3 regions of the Promicromonospora aerolata genome follow, and region 2 is predicted to be linked to each of the others. Evidence: riboswitches for the same ligand, from Rfam matches in the RefSeq annotation. Region 2 holds a riboswitch; each other region holds the start of a gene.

Region 1 (6,294 bases), 2.5 Mb from region 2:
GAACAGCCCAGCAGATTCCGCAGGTACTGCACCGCCGGCGCCGATCGAGAGAAGGAACCCGCGATGAACCGCCAGACCGTACGACCGACCCTCGCGAAGGTCGCCGAGCTGGCGGGTGTCTCGGTCTCCACCGCGTCGCTCGCGTTCTCCGGTGCGGGCCCCATCACCCCGGAGACCCGGGAGAAGGTGCTGGCCGCGGCCCGCGAGCTCGAGTACTCCGGCCCCAACCCGCTGGGCCGGCAGCTGCGGTCGGGACGCTCCGGGATCGTCGGCGTGGTGATCGGGGACCAGCTGGGCCGGTCGTTCCGAGACCCGGTCTCTACCCAGGTGCTGCACGGGCTGGTCTCCGCGATCGGCGAGCAAGGGCTCGGCGTGCTGCTCGTGCCCGGTATGCCGCAGGGCACCACGGCGCACTCCGTGGGGCTCGCCGCCGAGGCCGGGCTGCCGCCCGCCGTCGACCCCCTCGTGGAGGCCGCCGCGATGGACGTCGCGGTGCTCGTGTGGGGCACCCTGGAGGACGACCCGACCCTCACCGCCCTGCAGCGCCGTGGCGTCCCGGTCGTGATCGGCGAGGGCCAGCACGTGCCGGGCGTCCCCGTGGTCAGCGTCGACGACCGCCGGGGTGCCGCCGAGGCCGTCCAGCACCTGGTGGAGCTCGGCCACACGCGGATCGCCGAGATCGCGCTGCCGTTCGGCCGGGACGAGCGCGCGGGTCTCGTCGACGCCGACCGGCTCGCCTCCGTGGAGCGCACGCCCACCCGCAACCGGCTGGCCGGCGTGCGGGACGTCATCGAGCCGGTCATGTCCTGGGAGACGCCCGCCTCGCTCGTGGAGCACGGGCGCGACGCCGCCACCGAGATCCTGTCCGAGTGGGCTCCCGCCCGGGACCGTCCGACGGCGATCATCGCGCACTCCGACCTGCTCGCCGCGGGCGCCGTGATCGCGGCCCGGGAGCTCGGCCTCCGCGTGCCCGAGGACGTGTCCGTGGCCGGGTTCGACGGGCTGGACCTGCCCTGGCTCTCCCCCGATCTGCTCACCAGCGTGCACCAGCCGCTCGTCGAGAAGGGGCGGGCGCTCGGCCTGGCCGTCATCGCCCTGCTCGCCGGTGAGGAGCCGGAGTCGGTGGTGCTCCCCGTGAGCCTGGTGGAAGGAACGACGACGGGCCCGGTCCCGGACCTGAGCGCTCTCCCTGACCCCCTGCGTTGAGTGCGGGCCATCTGCGGATCTGCGCCTGCTGATCCCGCAGACAGCCCGCACTCAACGCAGGGTCGGTGGTGGCGTGGTCAGGGGCGGAGAGTGGGGGCCGGGAGGTAGACCTCGGCGCCCGCGGCGCGGAACTCCGCCGACTTCTTGGCCATGCCCTCCGCCTGAGCTGCCGCCGCGTCCGCGAGCGCCGCCTGGTTCTGTGCCCCGCCGAACTCATCGCGGATGTCCTGCGAGATCCGCATCGAGCAGAACTTGGGCCCGCACATCGAGCAGAAGTGCGCGGTCTTCGCGGCCTCGGCGGGCAGCGTCTCGTCGTGGTATGCCTCGGCGAGCTCGGGGTCGAGCGAGAGGTTGAACTGGTCCCGCCAGCGGAACTCGAAGCGGGCCTTGGACAGGGCGTCGTCGCGGTCACGGGCACCGGGGTGCCCCTTGGCGACGTCGGCTGCGTGCGCCGCGATCTTGTAGGTGACCACGCCGGTGCGCACGTCGTCCCGGTCCGGCAGGCCCAGGTGCTCCTTGGGCGTGACGTAGCAGAGCATCGCGGTGCCGTACCGGGCGATCTCGGTGGCGCCGATGGCCGAGGTGATGTGGTCGTACCCGGGCGCGATGTCGGTCACGAGCGGGCCGAGCGTGTAGAACGGCGCCCCGTCGCAGAGCTCCTGCTGCCGCTCCACGTTCTCGCGCACCAGGTGGAAGGGGACGTGTCCGGGTCCTTCGACCATGACCTGGACGTCGTGCTCCCAGGCGCGCTTCGTCAGCTCGGCGAGCGTGTCGAGCTCGGCGAACTGGGCCTCGTCGTTCGCGTCGGCGAGCGATCCCGGGCGCAGCCCGTCGCCCAGGGAGAACGCGACGTCGTAGGCCGCGAAGATCTCGCAGAGCTCGTCGAAGTGGGTGTAGAGGAAGTTCTCCTGGTGGTGGGCCAGGCACCAGCCGGCGAGGATCGACCCGCCGCGCGAGACGATGCCGGTGACGCGGTCCGCGGTGAGGGGCACGTACCGCAGCAGCACGCCGGCATGCACGGTCATGTAGTCGACGCCCTGCTCGCACTGCTCGATCACGGTGTCCCGGTAGACCTCCCAGGTCAGCGCGCTCGCGTCGCCGTTCACCTTCTCCAGGGCCTGGTAGATCGGCACCGTGCCGATCGGCACCGGCGAGTTCCGCAGGAGCCATTCCCGGGTGGTGTGGATGTCGTCACCGGTGGACAGGTCCATGACGGTGTCGGCGCCCCACTTGGTGGCCCACTCGAGCTTTTCCACCTCCTCCGCGATAGAGCTGTGGACGGCGGAGTTGCCGATGTTCGCGTTGACCTTCACCAGGAACGCCCGGCCGATGATCATCGGCTCCGACTCCGGGTGGTTCACGTTGTTCGGGATGATCGCCCGGCCGGCGGCCACCTCGCTGCGCACCAGCTCGACGTCGCAGCCCTCGCGCACCGCGACGAACCGCATCTCCGGCGTGATCACGCCCTGGCGCGCGTAGTGCATCTGGGTGACGGTCCGGCCGGGGACGGCCCGGCGCGGCCGACGTCGTTCGCCCTGCCATTCCTGAGAGGCGGCACCCCGGCGGACGGCGCCGCGGCCGTCGTCCGTCAGGTCACGACGGCGACCGTCGTACTCCTTCGTGTCCCCCCGGGCCACGACCCAGGGTTCTCGGGCCGGCCGCAGCCCGCGCACCGGGTCGGAGCCCGGTCCCTGCGTGCGGTAGACCCGCACTGGCTCGTTCGGGGTGCCGTCGGGCGACGGCGCCAGCGTGATCTCGGTGACCGGCACCCGCAGGCCGGCGTCGTCGTGCTGCGGGTGGTGCTCGGCGTCGTGCGCCGTGTCCCGCGCGGTGTCGTACTCGTACGCGAGCATGCGGGACTGGGTGTTCTCCATCATGAGACTCCTGCTTCCTACGCCGGTGTTAACCGGACAGGTTCAACGGTCCCGGGCCGTCCAGCCCGATCTCAGCCCCTGCGCGAGGCACCCGTGGGATCGCGACGACGTTAGCACCCGACGGCGGCTCGATCACCTGCGGGTAAACCCTTCTGTCCCGGCCGCGGTTCTGGTAAGGAAGGTCAACGGCTCGCTCCACCCAGTAGTGGGCCCGGGACATGGAGGCAGGCATGTCGAACCGAAGAGAGCTGCGAACGAGGGCGTTCGCGCTGGCAGCGACAGGAGCGCTCGTGGTGCAAGCAGGAATCGTGGCGAGTGCGGTGCCGGCGACGGGCGCGCCCGAGGCAGGCACGACGGCGTCGGACAACCAGATCACGCTGACCACCTGGGACGGGTATGGCGAGCTGCGCGCGGGCAGCTCCGTGAACCTGCGGCCGGGTGCCAAGGGCGGGCTCGTGCTGCGGAGCGCGGGCGACACCGTGGAGTACACCGACCCGTTCGGTGACGGCACCCCCGTCACCTACGAGACGGGCAGGTGGACGTCGCCGGTGGTCGAGACGGAGTACCCGATCGACGAGTCCGTGAGCTCGTGGAACGCCGTCACGCCCACGGGCACCTGGGTGGAGATCGAGTTCCGCGGCCGCAAGGCCGACGGCACGTGGACCAAGTGGTTCGTGATGAGCCGCTGGGCGTCGGGCGACGAGTTCGCACCCGCCGACGGCAGCGTCGGCGACATCCACCGCACGTCCGTGAACGGCCAGACCGACGCCGACGCGTACCTCTTCACGGACACCTACGTCGCGAAGTCCGGCCACGAGCCGAACGCGTTCCAGACCCGGGCCACGCTGTACCGGCCGGAGGGCACCCGGGTCTCCCCGCGGCTGGACACGGTGAGCACGATGACCAACGAGTACCTGCCCGACTCGCACTACTCGGGCACGACCGACTTCACGCTCGGGCGCGCGGTCGAGCTCGACGTGCCGCGGTACAGCCAGAACATCCACCGCGGCGAGTACCCCGAGTTCGGCGGTGGCGGTCAGGTGTGGTGCTCGCCGACGTCGTCCACGATGGTGCTCTACTCCTACGGACTCGAGGTCCCGGCCGAGGAGCTGGAGGGCATCGAGGCGCCGAACGGTGACCCGCAGGTCGACTACGCCGCCATGCACACCTGGGACTACGCGTACGAGGGCGCCGGCAACTGGCCCTTCAACGCGGCGTACGCGAGCACGTTCGGCCTGGAGTCGTTCGTGACCCGGCTGCGCTCCCTCGCGGAGGCCGAGAAGTTCATCGAGGCCGGGATCCCGCTCATCCTCTCGATCAACTTCGAGGAGGCAGAGATGCCGGAGGCCGGATACGGCACCAACGGGCACATCGTCACGCTGGTCGGGTTCACCGCTGACGGCGACCCCGTCATCAACGACCCGAACAAGGCGAGCAACGAGGCGGTGCGTTCGGTGTACACGCGGGAGAACTTCGAACGTGTCTGGCAGACCTCGACCGACGGCATCACGTACGTCTACCACCCGAGGGACGTCAAGCTGCCGCGCAACCTCCCGGGGGTCACCGCGAACTGGTGATGGCGTAGGCGCCGGTCGTACTTCCGTTGGTCGAGCTTGCCGAGGCCTGGCCTCGACAAGCTCGACCCCGACGAGAGCACGAGTTCAACCCAGGGGTGGCATCGCCGCACCAGGACGGCTCCGTAGCGTCGACGCAAGTCGTTCGCAGACCGGAGGTCGTCGATGGGTATTCAGGTGCAGTCACTGGGAAAGCGGTACGGGCGCACCTGGGCGGTGCGTGACCTGTCGTTCGAGGTACGGCCGGGCAAGGTGACCGGGTTCCTCGGGCCGAACGGGGCGGGCAAGTCCACGACCATGCGCTCGATCGTGGGCCTCGACCGGCCCACCCGCGGCGGGGCACTGATCGACGGAACGCGGTACGCCAAGCTGAGTGCTCCGCTGCGCGAGGTCGGGACCCTGCTCGACGCGACGTCCGCGCACCGGTCCCGCCGCGCCGTCGACCATCTGCGCACGGTTGCCGCGACGCACGGTTTCTCCCGGGCAAGAATCGACGAGGTGCTCGAGCTGACCGGGCTCGAGAGTGCCGCCCGGCTCAAGGCGGGGAAGTTCTCCCTCGGGATGAGCCAGCGCCTCGGCATCGCCGTCGCACTGCTCGGTGACCCGCACACGTTGATCCTGGACGAGCCCGTCAACGGGCTGGACCCGGAGGGGGTGACGTGGATCCGCGGACTGCTGGGATCGCTCGCCGCCGAGGGCCGCACGGTGTTCCTGTCCTCCCACCTGCTGAGCGAGCTGGCACTGGTCGCCGACCACGTGGTGGTGATCGGGCGAGGCGAGCTGATCGCGGACGCGTCGATCGCGGAGCTGACCTCCCACGCCGGTCGGACGCTCGAGGAGGCTTACATCGACCTCACCCGGGACGCCGTCGAATACCACGGCGGCAAGGCGGGCAAGGACCACGCCGGCGGCGCGGACGGAGTCCGGTCGTGACGGTCGCGACACGGGCAGTACACGCCGAATGGGTGAAGTTCCGTTCGCTCCCGTCGCACCCGGTGACCGTAGCCGTCGCGTTCGCCATGATCATCGGGCTTGCCGCGATGCTGCTGTCGGCCCAGGACCGCGACGGCGCGGTCCCCGCGCCGACGCCGACCGAGCTGCTGGCCGGAGTGCCGTGGGCGCAGTTCGTGCTGGCGGTGCTCGCCGTCGTGATGATCTGCTCGGAGTGGGCATCAGGCACGAGCAAGGTCACGTTCCTGGCCGTGCCGACCCGGTGGCCGGTGCTGGCCGGGAAGGCCACGGTCGTCGGCACGGTCGGACTCGTCGCCGGCGCCACCGGCGGCGCGACGGCCTTCGCCCTGGCCTCTGCCTCGGGAACCGACCTGGGCGTGGAACTCACCCTCACGGTCCGGCTGGTCGCCGGCGCAGGGCTGTACCTGGGCACCATCGCTGTGCTCGCGCTCGCGATCGGGGCGATCGTCCGTGACCTCGCGGGCTCGATCCTCGCGGTGGTCGGGTTCCTGTGGGTCATGCCGTTCGTCGCCGCCATGATCCCGGTGCCGGAGGTGCGGGAGCTCTCGGTCTACCTACCGGCGTCGGCGGGCGTTCTGCTCCTCGCGCCCGACGGCGCCGCCACCGAGCTCACGCCCTGGGGCGGCTACGCCATCCTGCTCGCCTGGACGACAGCCGCACTCGCCGGT
Region 2 (6,294 bases):
GATCCCGCCGGACGGTGAGCCGGCGCCACGTGAGGGCCAGCGCGTCGTACGTCGCGAGCCGCCCGAGCAGGTTCTCCCCCGCCCCGGTGATGAGCTTGATCGCCTCGGTCGCCATGACCGAGCCGAGGGTGCCGCACATCGCGCCGAGCACGCCTCCGGCCGCGCAGTCCGGCGAGGCGCCGGCGGGGGCGGGTCCGGGAACACGTCCCGGTAGGTCACACCCTCGGTCCCCTCCGGTGGCGCACCCCAGAACGTGGCGACCTGTCCGGTGAACCGGTAGATCGCGCCCCAGACGCACGGCAGCCCCAGCACCTCGGCGGCGTCCGACACGAGGTAGCGGGTGGCGAAGGCGTCGGTACCGTCCAGCACCAGGTCGTAGCCCGACAGCACACCGAGCGCGTTGGCCGTCGTCAGGCGCTCGCGGTGCTCGACCACCTCGACGTGCGGGTTGACCTCCGCGAGCGCCGCCCGCGCCGACGCCGTCTTGGCCAGACCCACGTCGGAGGTGCCGTGGATCACCTGGCGCTGGAGGTTGGAGGTCTCGACGACGTCGTCGTCCACGATGCCCAGCGTGCCCACCCCCGCGGCGGCGAGGTAGAGCAGGGCGGGGCTGCCCAGGCCGCCGGCGCCCACGACCAGCACGCGGGCGTTCGCCAGCCGGCGCTGCCCGGCCGGACCCACGCCGGGCAGCACGAGATGCCGGGCGTACCGGGCGAGCTCGTCGCGGCCGAGCTCCCGGCCGGTCCCGACCAGTGGGGGCAGCGTGGTCACAGCGCCAGGTCCAGGTTGTCGCCGACGTGCACCAGGCCGTCGGCCGGGGACGACGCGAGCGCCCGCTCCCGGCGCGGGGGGCGTCCGGCGTGTGCGGCGTCGTGCCCGGCCTCCACGGCGAGCCGCATGGCACGGGCCATGCGCACCGGGTCGGCGGCGCGGGTGACGGCGGTGGCGAGCAGCACGCCGTCGCACCCGAGCTCCATGGCCAGTGCGGCGTCCGACGCCGTGCCGATGCCCGCGTCCAGGATCACCGGGACGGAGGAGGCGGCGGCGATCGCCTCGATGTTGCGCGGGTTGGCGATGCCGAGCCCCGAGCCGATGGGCGATCCCAGGGGCATGACCGCCGCACAGCCCACGTCCTGCAGGCGGCGGGCGACGATCGGGTCGTCGTTCGTGTACGGCAGGACGGTGAAGCCGTCGTCGACCAGGGCCTTGGCCGCCTCGACCAGGCCGATCGCGTCGGGCAGCAGCGTCACGTCGTCGGCGATGACCTCCAGCTTGATCCAGTCGGTCTCGCACGCCTCGCGAGCGAGCTGCGCGGTGAGCACCGCCTCGCGCACGGAGAAGCAGCCCGCGGTGTTCGGCAGGGCGCGGATGCCGAGGCGCGCAAGCAGCCCCAGACGGAGGGGTCGCCGGTGCGCGCCGGGTCGTCCGAGGGTCTGGGGCGGGACACCCGGCGCATCGCGACGGTGGTCAGCTCGGTGCCCGACGCCACGAGGGCGTCCTCGAGGGCGAGCAGGCTCGCCGCTCCCCCGGTGCCCATGACGAGGCGCGAGCCAAGGGCCGTGCCCGCGATGGTGAGTGGTGTCTCCATGCTCAGCCTCCCTGGACTGCGGTGACGACCTCGACGCGGTCGCCGGGCCGGACGAGCGTGGTGCCCCACGCGCCGCGCGGCACGACGGCGTCGTCCAGCGCGACGGCGACGCCCTGCGGCGCGCCGTCGACCACGAGGTCGGGCAGGAGCCGGGCGACCAGGTCGACGATGGGCAGCGGGCCGTCGAGCGGGTACGGCTCGCCGTTGACGACGGCGGTGCCGGTCGCCTCGGGGTGCGGGTGCTGCGTGGACGGAGCCGTGGTCATGCTGTGCCTCCTCGAGTCGTGCTGTAAACATCGGCGAACCTGCGCGGGTCCGCGAACCGGGCCGTGGCCTCGACGGCCGCCAGGGCCTCGGTGCCGCCCGGTGCCGCACCCAGCGCCTCGTCGACGGCGGCCGCCGTCAGCGCCGTGAGCAGGATGCCGTTGCGGTGGTGTCCGGTGGCCAGGTAGAGACCGTCGGCCGCCCACCCCAGCAGCGGTGTGTTGTCGGGGCTGCCGGGCCGGGACCGGGTGGTGGTCTCCAGCAGCACGGCGTCGTCGAGGCCGGGCAGGAGCACGCGGGCGTCGCGCAGCAGGGCGAAGACGTCGCCGGCGCGCGTCAGGTGGTCGTCCTCGCGCTCGTCCGACGACGCCCCCACGACCACCTCGCGCCGCCCGTCGGGCCGCACCGCGCGGGGCGCCGCGTAGACGGGGCGCCCCTGGACGGTGCCGCGCACGACGACGGCGGGCGACCGGTCGGCGTCGGCGTCCAGGCGCAGCGTGGTGCCGGGCACCGGGCGCGTGGGCGCACCCGCGAACAGGGCGCCGCTCGCGTGGCCGGCGGCCAGGACCACCGTGCCGGCCGCGTACCTGGTCCCCGCCTCGTCGACCGCGCCGACGACCGCGCCGTCCGCCCAGGTCAGCGAGACCGCGGCGCGGCGGACGAGGCTCGCACGCGCCACCACGACGGCGGTGAGCGCGTCGTGCACCGCACGCGGGTCGACCTGGTGGTCGCGGGGCACCCAGGCCGCGCCCGCCAGCCGCTGCCCGACGGCGGGCTCGCGGCGCCGTGCCTCGTCGGGCGAGATCTCCGCCGAGCCGAGGTCCCACTCGCGGTGCAGGTCCAGCAGCCGGCGCAGCACGGCCAGGTCGTCGCCGTCGTAGGCCACGGCGAGCGTGCCGGTCGTCTCCAGCCCGACAGCGCCCGGCGGCAGCCCGGCGGCCCGTTCGAGCGCTTCGGCGAACGCCGGCCAGAGGGCGAGGGAGGCGGTGCCCAACCGGGCCAGGCCCTGTTCGCCGAAGCCCGCCTCCATGACGGGTGCGAGCATGCCGGCGGCGGCATGCGTGGCCCCGTCACCGGGCGCCGGGTCCAGGACGACGACGTTCGCGCCGGTCTCCAGCGCCCGCCAGGCGGCGGTCAGCCCGATGATGCCCCCGCCGATGACGAGGACGTCGCATCTTCGGCTGCTCACATGACTGCTCACGTGTTCTCCCTTCGCTGGCATGACCCAGATCAGGTTCGACGGTCGGCGCTCACGCCCTCTCAGCCCCGTGCGGGGCTCCCGTGCACCCGACAACCATAGCCCCGCCCACGGGGTGCCCCGACCGGGACGGGAGGCACGGCGGAGCGCGGTGTCTGTCTACACTCGCGCTCGTGGACCCCCGAACCCGACTCGCAGACGCCCGCCTGTACCTGTGCACGGACGCGCGCCAGGACACGGACGACCTCGAACCGTTCCTGCACGCGGCGCTGGAGGGTGGCGTCGACGTCGTCCAGCTCCGGGACAAGTCCCTGGACGCGGCCCGCGAGGTCGAGCTGCACGCGCTCGTCGCCCGGGTGGCCGCCGAGCACGGCGCCCTCTGGGCCGTCAACGACCGCGCCGACATCGCGGGACTGAGCGGTGCGCCGGTGGTGCACATGGGCCAGGACGACCTCCCGCCGCACGCCGTGCGGGCCCTGCTGGGCGACGAGCCGGTCCTCGGCCGCTCCACGCACACCCTGGACCAGGCGCTGGCCGCCGAGGCGGACCCGCGCGTCGACTACTTCTGCGTCGGCCCCCTGTGGGCCACACCGACCAAACCGGGCCGCGCCGCCGTCGGCCTCGACCTGCTGCGGGACGTCGCCGCCCGCGAGCCGGCCACACCCTGGTTCGCCATCGGCGGCATCGACGCCACCCGGCTCGACCAGGTGCTCGACGCCGGGGCGCGCCGCATCGTCGTCGTCCGTGCGATCACCCGGGCTTCCGACCCCCGCGCGGCCGCGGCCGCCCTACGCCGCCGGGTCACTGGTTCGACTCGATGAGATCGGTCGCTTGGGATGAGATCGGTCAATCAAGCGACCGATCTCATCCCAAGTGACCGAAGTCAACCTGGTCGTGGACAGCGCCTACTGGCCGGTGAACACGAACGGCGAGCCCGGCTCCTTCTCGATGTCCCCCTCAGCGGAGTTGGTGACAGTCACGTTCGACAGGATCGCGTTGCCGCGAGCGCCGGCCATCGCCAGGATGCCGGACCCGTTGTTGGACCGGTCGATCCGCACGTCCGTGATCCGCACGTCGGGGATGTTCCCGCCACCGTTCTTGAACTGGATGCCGTCGTACGTGGAGTCGACGATGTCCGTGTCCCGGATGGTGACGCCGACGATGTCGTGCGTCTGCGGGAAGATCGTGATCGCGCCGAACTCCTGGTCCTCGTTCCAGAAGGCCCCGCCGGTGCGATGGAGACCGTTGTTGGCGATGAGCGTCGTCCCCGAGAACGGCAGGGGGTCGTGGTCGGTCGCGAGCATGATGCCGGGGTAGTTCATCGTGTCGGAGATCAGGTTGTTCTCGATCGAGTTGTCGTAGCCGCCGTAGATCGCGATGCCGTTGGCGCGCCACGGGAGCTGCACGGTGTTGTTGCGGAACGCGTTGTCGTGCCCGATGTCGACGTTGCGGTCCTTGACGTAGGGGTTGGCCCAGACGGCGAGCGCGTCGTCGCCCGTGTTGCGGAACGTCGAGTTGAACACCGTCGAGTTGCGGGTGCCGTTGCTGAAGTTGATGCCGTCCGCGTAGGTGTTGCGGATGCGCATGCCGGAGAACTCGAGGCCGTCACCGGGGCCCCAGAGCTCCGGGATGTTCGAGTAGTCGCGTCCCACCCACACGCCGACGTTCGCGTGCTCGATCCACACGTCGCTGATCTTCGTGTTCTTGCCGAACCGGCCGTTGAGGCCCACGCCGCCCTCGGCGTTCCCGTCGCCCCCGCGGATGCGCCCGGAGCCGAAGATCGCGATGTCGGAGATCTGGACGTTGTCGTCGATGTCGAACCCGAAGTTGCCCTCGTGCGGGTGGTTGATCACGCCAGGCGCAAGGTGCGGCTCGATCAGGCTGTACAGCTGGGAGTGCCACATGCCCGCGCCGCGGATCGTGACGTCGCTGATGCCCACCTGGTTGTGCACGCCGCGGTCCAGCGGGTCGTCCGTGAGGATCTTCTTCTCCTGGCGCCACTGCCCCGCCGGGATCCACACGCACTCGATCTCGCCGTCCTGGTCCGCGGTCACGGCGGCCTGGATCGCGTCCGTGTCCTCGAGCCCGTCGTTCGGCACCGCGCCGTACTCGGTGATCGAGACGCATCCGGCCGGCTGGGCCGACGGCGGTGCGACCTGCTCGAGCTCGACCAGGTCGATGATGTAGAACGCGGCGTCGTCGCCGGCGTCGCGCTGGAGCCGGAAGACGGTGCCGGCGGGGAAGGACCGGCCGAGCAGCGCGTGGGACTCGTCGAAGAGGCGGCGCGCGTCGTCTCCGGGGGTGTTGGTCAGGCCCTCGGGCTGGTCGGTGTTCCCGTACAGCCACGAGTGCTTCGAGGAGAGCGTCAGCTTCTGCACGAACTCGCCGTCCGCGTAGAGGCTGATGGTCTTGTCCTGTCCCCCGCCGCCGGGTGCGTCGGGGATGGAGCTGCGCACGACGATCGAGTTGGTCGGGTTCGTGGAGGTGAGCTCGACGTGCTCACCGGTGGCGTTCAGCCGCACGGACTCGCGGCCCGACGACTCGGTGGCGAAGTTCGTGTGGCCGAACGTGCGCAGCGGGTCCGTCTGCAGGAGCGTGCCGGTGTACCGGCCGTCCTCCGCCTCGTAGGTGGTGTACGGGACGGCCGCGCCGCGGCCCACGGTCACGGCGAGCGTGCCGGTGTTGTTGTCCTCGTTCGTCTCGTCGACGACGTCGGTCGCGTCGGCCGTCGCGGTCACCGTGGCCCCGCCGTTCGTCGCCGTCCACGCCCCGTCCGGCGTGACGGAGACGGTCTCCCCGGCCGGGACCGCCGGTGTCGTGGCGTTCAGCGTGCTCGCGCCCGCGACGACGCGGGTCACCGAGCCCGCGGCTGCCTGCTCGTTCCCGCGGTTGCGCACCTGGACCGTGAAGCTCACATCCGCGCCGACGGCGGGGTTGGCCGGGTTCGACGACACGGAGACGACCTCGAGGTCGGGGCCGGGCGCCTCGTCCACCACGAGCTTCGCCGCGGCGGTGAACGCGTTGTCGGTCTCGTCCTGCTCGGCCACCGTGTTCGCCGGGTCGACCACCGCGCCCACCGTGTACTCCCCCGCGGGGCGGGTACCGGCCTCGACCTCCACCTGGGCGCTCGCACCGGGCTGCAGGGCCGCGACGTCCGCCGAGCCGACCACGGTGCCGCCGAGCCTCGCGTCGAGCGAGGTGCCCGACGACGCCCGGACACCCGTGTTCTCGACCGTTGCCGTGA
Region 3 (6,294 bases), 1.3 Mb from region 2:
CGCGAGGCGGGGGCGGACGGCGTCGAGGTGCTCGCCGGACCCGACGCCGCGTCGGACGTGGCGGGCCGGGGGAGCGACGTGGTGCTCAACGGCATCACCGGGTCGGTCGGTCTGCGCCCCACGCTCGCCGCGCTCGCTGCCGGTTCCAGCCTGGCGCTCGCGAACAAGGAGTCGCTCGTGGTCGGCGGCGCCCTGGTCAAGGCCGCGGTCCGGCACGAGGGGCAGATCGTGCCGGTGGACTCGGAGCACTCGGCGATCGCGCAGTCGCTCCGCTCGGGGTCCGCCGCCGAGGTGCGCAAGCTGGTCGTGACCGCGAGCGGCGGCCCGTTCCGGGGGCGTACGCGGGCCGAGCTGCGGGACGTGACGCCGGACCAGGCCCTGCGGCACCCCAACTTCTCGATGGGGCGCGTGGTCACCACCAACTCGGCGACCCTGGTGAACAAAGGGCTCGAGGTGATCGAGGCGCACCTGCTGTTCGACCTGCCGTTCAGCGCGATCGACGTCGTGGTGCACCCGCAGCAGATGATCCACTCGATGGTCGAGTTCGCCGACGGCTCCACCATCGCGCAGGCGGGGCCGCCGCGGATGCTGGTGCCGATCGCGCTCGGCCTGTCCTGGCCGGACCGGCTGCCGGACGTCGACGTGGCGATCGACTGGACCAAGGCCGCCACCTGGGAGTTCACCCCCCTGGACGACGAGGCCTTTCCGGCCGTCCGTCTGGCCCGGCAGGTGGGTGCGGCGGGCGGCACCCACCCGGCCGTCTACAACGCGGCGAACGAGGTGTGCGTGGACGCGTTCCACGACGGTGCCATCGGGTTCCTCGACATCGTCGACACCGTGGCCGCCGTCGTGGAGGAGCACGCGTCGACCGGAGCGGGCGACGCCTCGTCGGTCGAGGGAGTGCTGGAGGCCGACGCCTGGGCGCGTCGCCGTGCGCAGGAGGTCCTCAGCGCCGCCCGCTGAGTCCGGTACTCACCGGGCGGCGTGGGAGTGGTTGACCGGGCCGTGCCCGTCCCACGGGCCCGGCGCCGTGCCGGTACCGCCGATGACCAGGTCGTCGGCGGCACGGAGGGCCCCGGTCAGGTAGTCCTTCGCGGCGCGTACCGCGGGTTCCCACGTGTCGTACCGCGGCCGCAGGACGGCGCACGCCGAGCTGAGCGTGCAGCCGGTGCCGTGGGTGTTCCTGGTGGCGATCCGGGGCGCGGCCAGGGCGACGACGCCGTCCGGCGCCGCGAGGTGGTCCACCGACTCGGCGGAGCCGAAGTGCCCACCCTTCACCAGGGCGAGCCGGGCCCCGAGCTTGAGCAGCGTGCGTGCCTGGTCGGCGGCCTCCGTGGCGTCCCTCGCCTGCTCGACGCCGAGCAGCACGGCTGCCTCGGGCAGGTTGGGCGTGACCAGGTCGGCCAGGGGGAGCAGCTCGTCGCGCAGCACCGCCTCGGCGTCGGGCGCGAGGAGCCGGTGGCCCGACGTCGAGACCATCACCGGGTCGAGCACCACGTACGGCGCGGGCCCGGCGGACCGCAGCTCGCGCAGGGCCGCCGCGATCGCCCGGGCCACCACGGCGTCCGTCGTCATGCCGATCTTCACCGCGTCCACCGCCACGTCGGCGAACAGGGTCGCCAGCTGCGCGGTCACCATGTCGCCGGGCACGGGCATGACGCGTGCCACCCCGGTCGTGGACTGCGCCGTCAGGCCCGTGAGCACCGCACAGCCGTAGCCGCCGAGTGCCGCGAAGGTCTTCAGGTCGGCCTGGATCCCGGCCCCGCCGGAGGGGTCGGAACCGGCGATCGTCAGCGCCACGACCGGATGACCGGGCGGGCGGGTCCGTACGACGGCGTGGGGCAGAGCAGAGCCCATGAGGCGTCCCTTCGCTAGCACTACCTAGATCAGGTTCCACGGGTGCTTCTCAGCCAGGCTGTCGCCCGGCGCCCCGCGCCAACGGACCCACCCTAGGGCCGGGACGGTGGTGTGCGGAACGTGTCCGGGTCGAGGGGGCGGTAGGGCACGGGGACTGCGGCCCTGACTCGCGGTACTCGGTACGGCGAGTCAGGGCCGCAGTCCGCCGTTCAGCCGCAGTCCGCCGTTCAGCCGCAGTCCGCCGTTCAGCCGCAGTCCGCCGTTCAGGAGCCGGACGGGCTCGAGCCCGCACCGTGCTGCAGCCCGTCGACCAGTAGATCGAGCATGCGCCGGCCGTGGCCCGGCTCCTCGTCCTCCATGGGCAGGGACAGCTTCGAGACCGCGTACAGGAGGTCCTTAGGGCTGGCCACGGCGCGGATCTCGCCGGACTTCGTCGCGGCGTCGAGCAGCGAGCCGAGCGCCGGGCCCAGCCGCCCGAGGAAGTAGGCGGGAAGGGCGTCGAACGCGGGGTCGCCCGAGTGCAGGGACGACGCGAGCCCGCGCTTGGTGACCAGGAACTCCGTGTACCGGTGCAGCCACTTCTCGAGCGCCTCGACCGGCTCGTGCACCTCGGCGAGGGCCGGGGCGGCGTCCGCGCAGGCGTCGACCTCGTGCTGGAACACGGCCTTGACCAGGTCGGAGCGCTTGGGGAAGTGCCGGTACAGCGTGCCCACCCCGACGCCCGCCAGGTCGGCGATCTCCTTGGCCGGCGCGTCCACGCCGGACGTGCCGAAGGCGGCCTTGGCCGCGTCCAGCAGTGCGTCGACGTTGCGCCGCGCGTCGGCGCGCCGCGGCCGCGGCGCTGTGTTCTGGGTCACTTCGCTCCGATCCCTTGCTATCCGGAAAGGCTTTCCATATAGTTTCTGGAAGAGCGTTCCGCTTAGGTCGAGTCTACGACATCGCGCATGCGCTCACCAGACCTCGAACCCCAGGAGGACTCCATGCAGTACCGCAACCTCGGGCGCACCGGAATCAAGGTCAGCCCCTACGCGCTCGGCGCGATGATGTTCGGCGCCGTGGGCAACACCGACCACGACGCCTCGATCAAGATCATCCACAAGGCCCTCGACGCCGGGATCAACGTCATCGACACGGCCGACGCCTACTCGCACGGCGAGTCCGAGGAGATCGTGGGCAAGGCGCTCAAGGGCCGGCGCGACGACGTGGTGCTGGCCACGAAGGTGCACCTGCCCATGAGCGACGACCCCAACCACCGCGGCAACTCCCGCCGCTGGATCATTGCCGAGGTCGAGAACTCCTTGCGCCGCCTGGGCACCGACCACATCGACCTCTACCAGATCCACCGGCCCGACCCCGAGACCGACGTCGAGGACACGCTGGCGGCGCTGACCTACCTCATCAACTCCGGCAAGGTGCGGGCCATCGGCTCGTCCACCATGCCGGCCGCCGACATCGTCGAGGCGCAGTGGGTGGCCGAGCGGCGCGGGCTGGAGCGCTTCCGCTCGGAGCAGCCGCCGTACTCCATCCTGAACCGCGGCATCGAGCGGGACGTGCTGCCCGTCGCCCAGCAGTACGGCATGGGCGCCCTGGTCTGGAGCCCGCTGGCCGGCGGGCTGCTCACCGGTCGGTACCGCAGGGGTCAGGCCAACGACACGCACCGCGCGCAGTACGGGTTCGAGCACCTGCGCGACGAGCACCGCCTCGACGTCGTGGAACAGCTCATCCCGGTCGCCCAGGAGGCCGGAGTGCCCCTGAACCACCTTGCCATGGCGTTCGCCATCGCCCACCCCGGCGTCACCTCCGCGATCATCGGCCCGCGCACCATGGAGCACCTCGACAGCGCGCTCGCGGGCGTCGAGGTGGCCCTGAGCGACGAGCTCCTCGACCGGATCGACGCCATCGTCCCGCCGGGCACCGACGTCGGCCGCCTCGACATGGCCTACGACCCGCCGGCCCTCCAGCAGGCGCCCCTGCGCCGTCGGCCCGCCGACCAGCGGGCGGCGGCCTGACCGTGCACGGCCGGGCCGCACGGCGTCCCACGCGAGAGGAACTGTCATGACGCACCAGCAACAACCCATCGGGACAGGGTTCACAGCGGCCTCGACGGTCGACGACGTGCTGGCCGGCCTCGATCTGACCGGCAAGAACGTCATCGTCACCGGGGGGCACTCGGGACTCGGCCTGGTCGCCACCCGGGCGCTGGCCGGGGCCGGCGCCTCGGTCACCGTCGGCTCACGCGACACGGACCGCGCGGCGGCAGCCGTCGCCGGCATCGACCGGGTCGAGGTCAGCCGGCTCGACCTCATGGACCCGGCGTCCATCGACGTGTTCGTCGCGCGCTACCTCGGGTCGGGGCGCCCCCTGCACATCCTGATCAACAACGCCGGCTATCCGGCGCCCGCGGAGATCGTGCGGGACGGACGCGGCTACGAGGCGCAGTTCGCGACCAATCACCTCGGTCATTTCCAGCTCAGCCTGGGGCTGCACCCCGCATTGCGCGCCGCCGGCGGTGCTCGGGTCGTCACCACGACGTCGGGCGCGCAGCGGATGTCGGACATCCTGTGGGACGACCCGAACTTCACGCGCGGCGGCTACGACCCGGGCCTTGCCTACGCCCAGTCCAAGACGGCCAACGTGCTGTTCACGGTCGAGCTGGACCGGCGCTGGTCCGGCGACGGCATCCGCGCCTTCGCGCCGCACCCCGGCGTCATCGCCACGACGTCGTTCAACAGCGCGGTGGGTGTCGAGGCGCAGCGTGCCCAGGGCCTCATCGACGACGCCGGCCGGCCGGTGATCGACCCCGAACGCGGCAAGAAGACGGAGGCCCAGGGCGCCGCGACCATCGTGTTCGGCGCCACCAGCCCATTGCTGGTGGGAATCGGGGGCCTCTACCTGAACAACAGCGACGTCTCGCAGCTCGACGACGACCAGCCGCCGCCCACGGCGCAGGAGATCACGGCCGACGTCGTGTCCCACTCGGTCGACCCGGAGTCGGCGCGGCGCCTGTGGACCCTGACTGAGCGCCTCCTGGCGGGCTAGTGGATCTGGGCCAGATCCGTGCTACCCAGTGCGCGCTACCCAGTGATTGGGCCGGAAATCTCCGAGGTTTCGGGCCGAATCGCTGGGTAGGCGCGCCGCCGGCTCAGCGGCCCCGCGTCCAGTTGAACACCGCGATGCCCGTCACCAGGGCGCCCACCGTGACCAGGGCCGTGGCGGCGACCGCCTGGACGCCGTCGATCAGCGCGGCGTCCAGGGCGACCTGGACGGTGCCGATCAGGGCGTAGACCCCGGCGAACACGGTGATGGCCGAGAGCGTGCCGTCCATCAGCCGACGGCGTCCGCGCTCGCGCTTCGCCTCGGCGGCCCGCTCCCGGTCCCCGTGCAGGCGCTCCAGGGCGGCCAGGCGCGCGGCGATGGGCTCCTGCAGCAGCTCGCGTAGCCGCTCGGTGACCACGGCGGCCTGCTGCTCGAAGTGCGACGCCTGCAGCAGCTGGTTCAGCATCCTGGACTCCAGGGCGGAGGCGAGGAACGTGGGTGACGTGATGGTGGTCAGCGTGGTGCGCACCTCCGAGGCGAACTCGTGCAGGCGCAGCTGTTCGCGCGTCAGGCGTTCCTTGCGCTCCGCGAGGTCGGCGCCGTTGTTCACGTCGTGGTCGGCGAGCATGGTGGCGACGAGCCGCAGGTGATCCGCGAGCGTCGCGTTCCACGCGCTGAACAGCCCGTTGAGGCTGGCGACGAACTCCGCGAGCGAGCCGTACTGGGAGATCTTGAAGTGCGCGGTGCCCACCAGCGCGACGGTCGTCGAGTTGGTGGCCACGGCCACGACGTCGCCCAGATGGCGCACGCCCTCCAGCAGGACGGGGTTGCGCTGGCGCAGGGTCCAGTCGCACAGCGTGGCGGTGCCGTAGGAGACGGGCTGGAGCAGCACCTGGGAGCCGAACGCGGCCAGCAGCTCGTCGCCCATGTTGACCGGGGTGCGCTCCGCCGGGGCGGCGGCCGGCCCACGGCCCCGGCTCGCCTCGTAGACGGTGGTGACCACGTGCGCCCGGCCCTGGGCGATCTCGGTGCCCGCACGGACCAGGTCGGTCGTCGCGCGCTGGAGCAGGTCGGCCAGGTCGAACAGCCGCTCCGGCGGCGGTCCGTCACCGTGGTCGACGTCGACGGGCGCTCCGTCCGGAGTCATCCACCGCACCCGGATGTCGGCGTGGAGGTTGGACAGCCGGAACCGGGCGTCCCGGACCTGCTGCGGGGACTGGTCCTGTGCGGAGTACCGGAAGCGGACGTAGTGGTTGCCGAACTCGGTGAACCGCACATCGCAGGACAGCTCGGCGATGAACGACCCGTCGGGCTGCTCCAGGCGCACGTTCGGCATCGACATGGACACGCCGCCGTAGGGGCGCGCGGCCCGGTCGACGCTCGCCCACACATCGTCCATCT

The links. Region 2 has a riboswitch for thiamine pyrophosphate ahead of thiO (glycine oxidase ThiO). Riboswitches for the same ligand answer to the same signal wherever they lie in the genome.
Region 1: another riboswitch for thiamine pyrophosphate. It lies ahead of thiC (phosphomethylpyrimidine synthase ThiC); the one in region 2 lies ahead of thiO (glycine oxidase ThiO).
Region 3: another riboswitch for thiamine pyrophosphate. It lies ahead of thiD (bifunctional hydroxymethylpyrimidine kinase/phosphomethylpyrimidine kinase); the one in region 2 lies ahead of thiO (glycine oxidase ThiO).

The regions. Positions count from the first base shown of each region.
Region 1 covers NZ_JBHUHF010000001.1:3,068,488-3,074,781, forward strand. Annotated here, with positions in the region: gene ACFSL2_RS13755 (LacI family DNA-binding transcriptional regulator) at 64-1,206, shown strand; gene thiC (phosphomethylpyrimidine synthase ThiC) at 1,284-3,083, opposite strand; TPP riboswitch at 3,078-3,183, opposite strand; gene ACFSL2_RS13765 (C39 family peptidase) at 3,311-4,657, shown strand; gene ACFSL2_RS13770 (ABC transporter ATP-binding protein) at 4,832-5,587, shown strand; gene ACFSL2_RS13775 (hypothetical protein) at 5,584-6,294, shown strand, end outside.
Region 2 covers NZ_JBHUHF010000001.1:593,160-599,453, reverse strand. Annotated here, with positions in the region: partial or broken gene ACFSL2_RS02635 (ThiF family adenylyltransferase) at 1-771, opposite strand, end outside; partial or broken gene ACFSL2_RS02630 (thiazole synthase) at 768-1,588, opposite strand; gene thiS (sulfur carrier protein ThiS) at 1,591-1,854, opposite strand; gene thiO (glycine oxidase ThiO) at 1,851-3,041, opposite strand; TPP riboswitch at 3,043-3,145, opposite strand; gene thiE (thiamine phosphate synthase) at 3,224-3,871, shown strand; gene ACFSL2_RS02610 (CARDB domain-containing protein) at 3,956-6,294, opposite strand, start outside.
Region 3 covers NZ_JBHUHF010000001.1:1,864,323-1,870,616, reverse strand. Annotated here, with positions in the region: gene dxr (1-deoxy-D-xylulose-5-phosphate reductoisomerase) at 1-963, shown strand, start outside; gene thiD (bifunctional hydroxymethylpyrimidine kinase/phosphomethylpyrimidine kinase) at 973-1,857, opposite strand; TPP riboswitch at 1,847-1,943, opposite strand; gene ACFSL2_RS08480 (TetR/AcrR family transcriptional regulator) at 2,121-2,714, opposite strand; gene ACFSL2_RS08475 (aldo/keto reductase) at 2,838-3,866, shown strand; gene ACFSL2_RS08470 (SDR family NAD(P)-dependent oxidoreductase) at 3,913-4,896, shown strand; gene ACFSL2_RS08465 (hypothetical protein) at 5,000-6,294, opposite strand, start outside.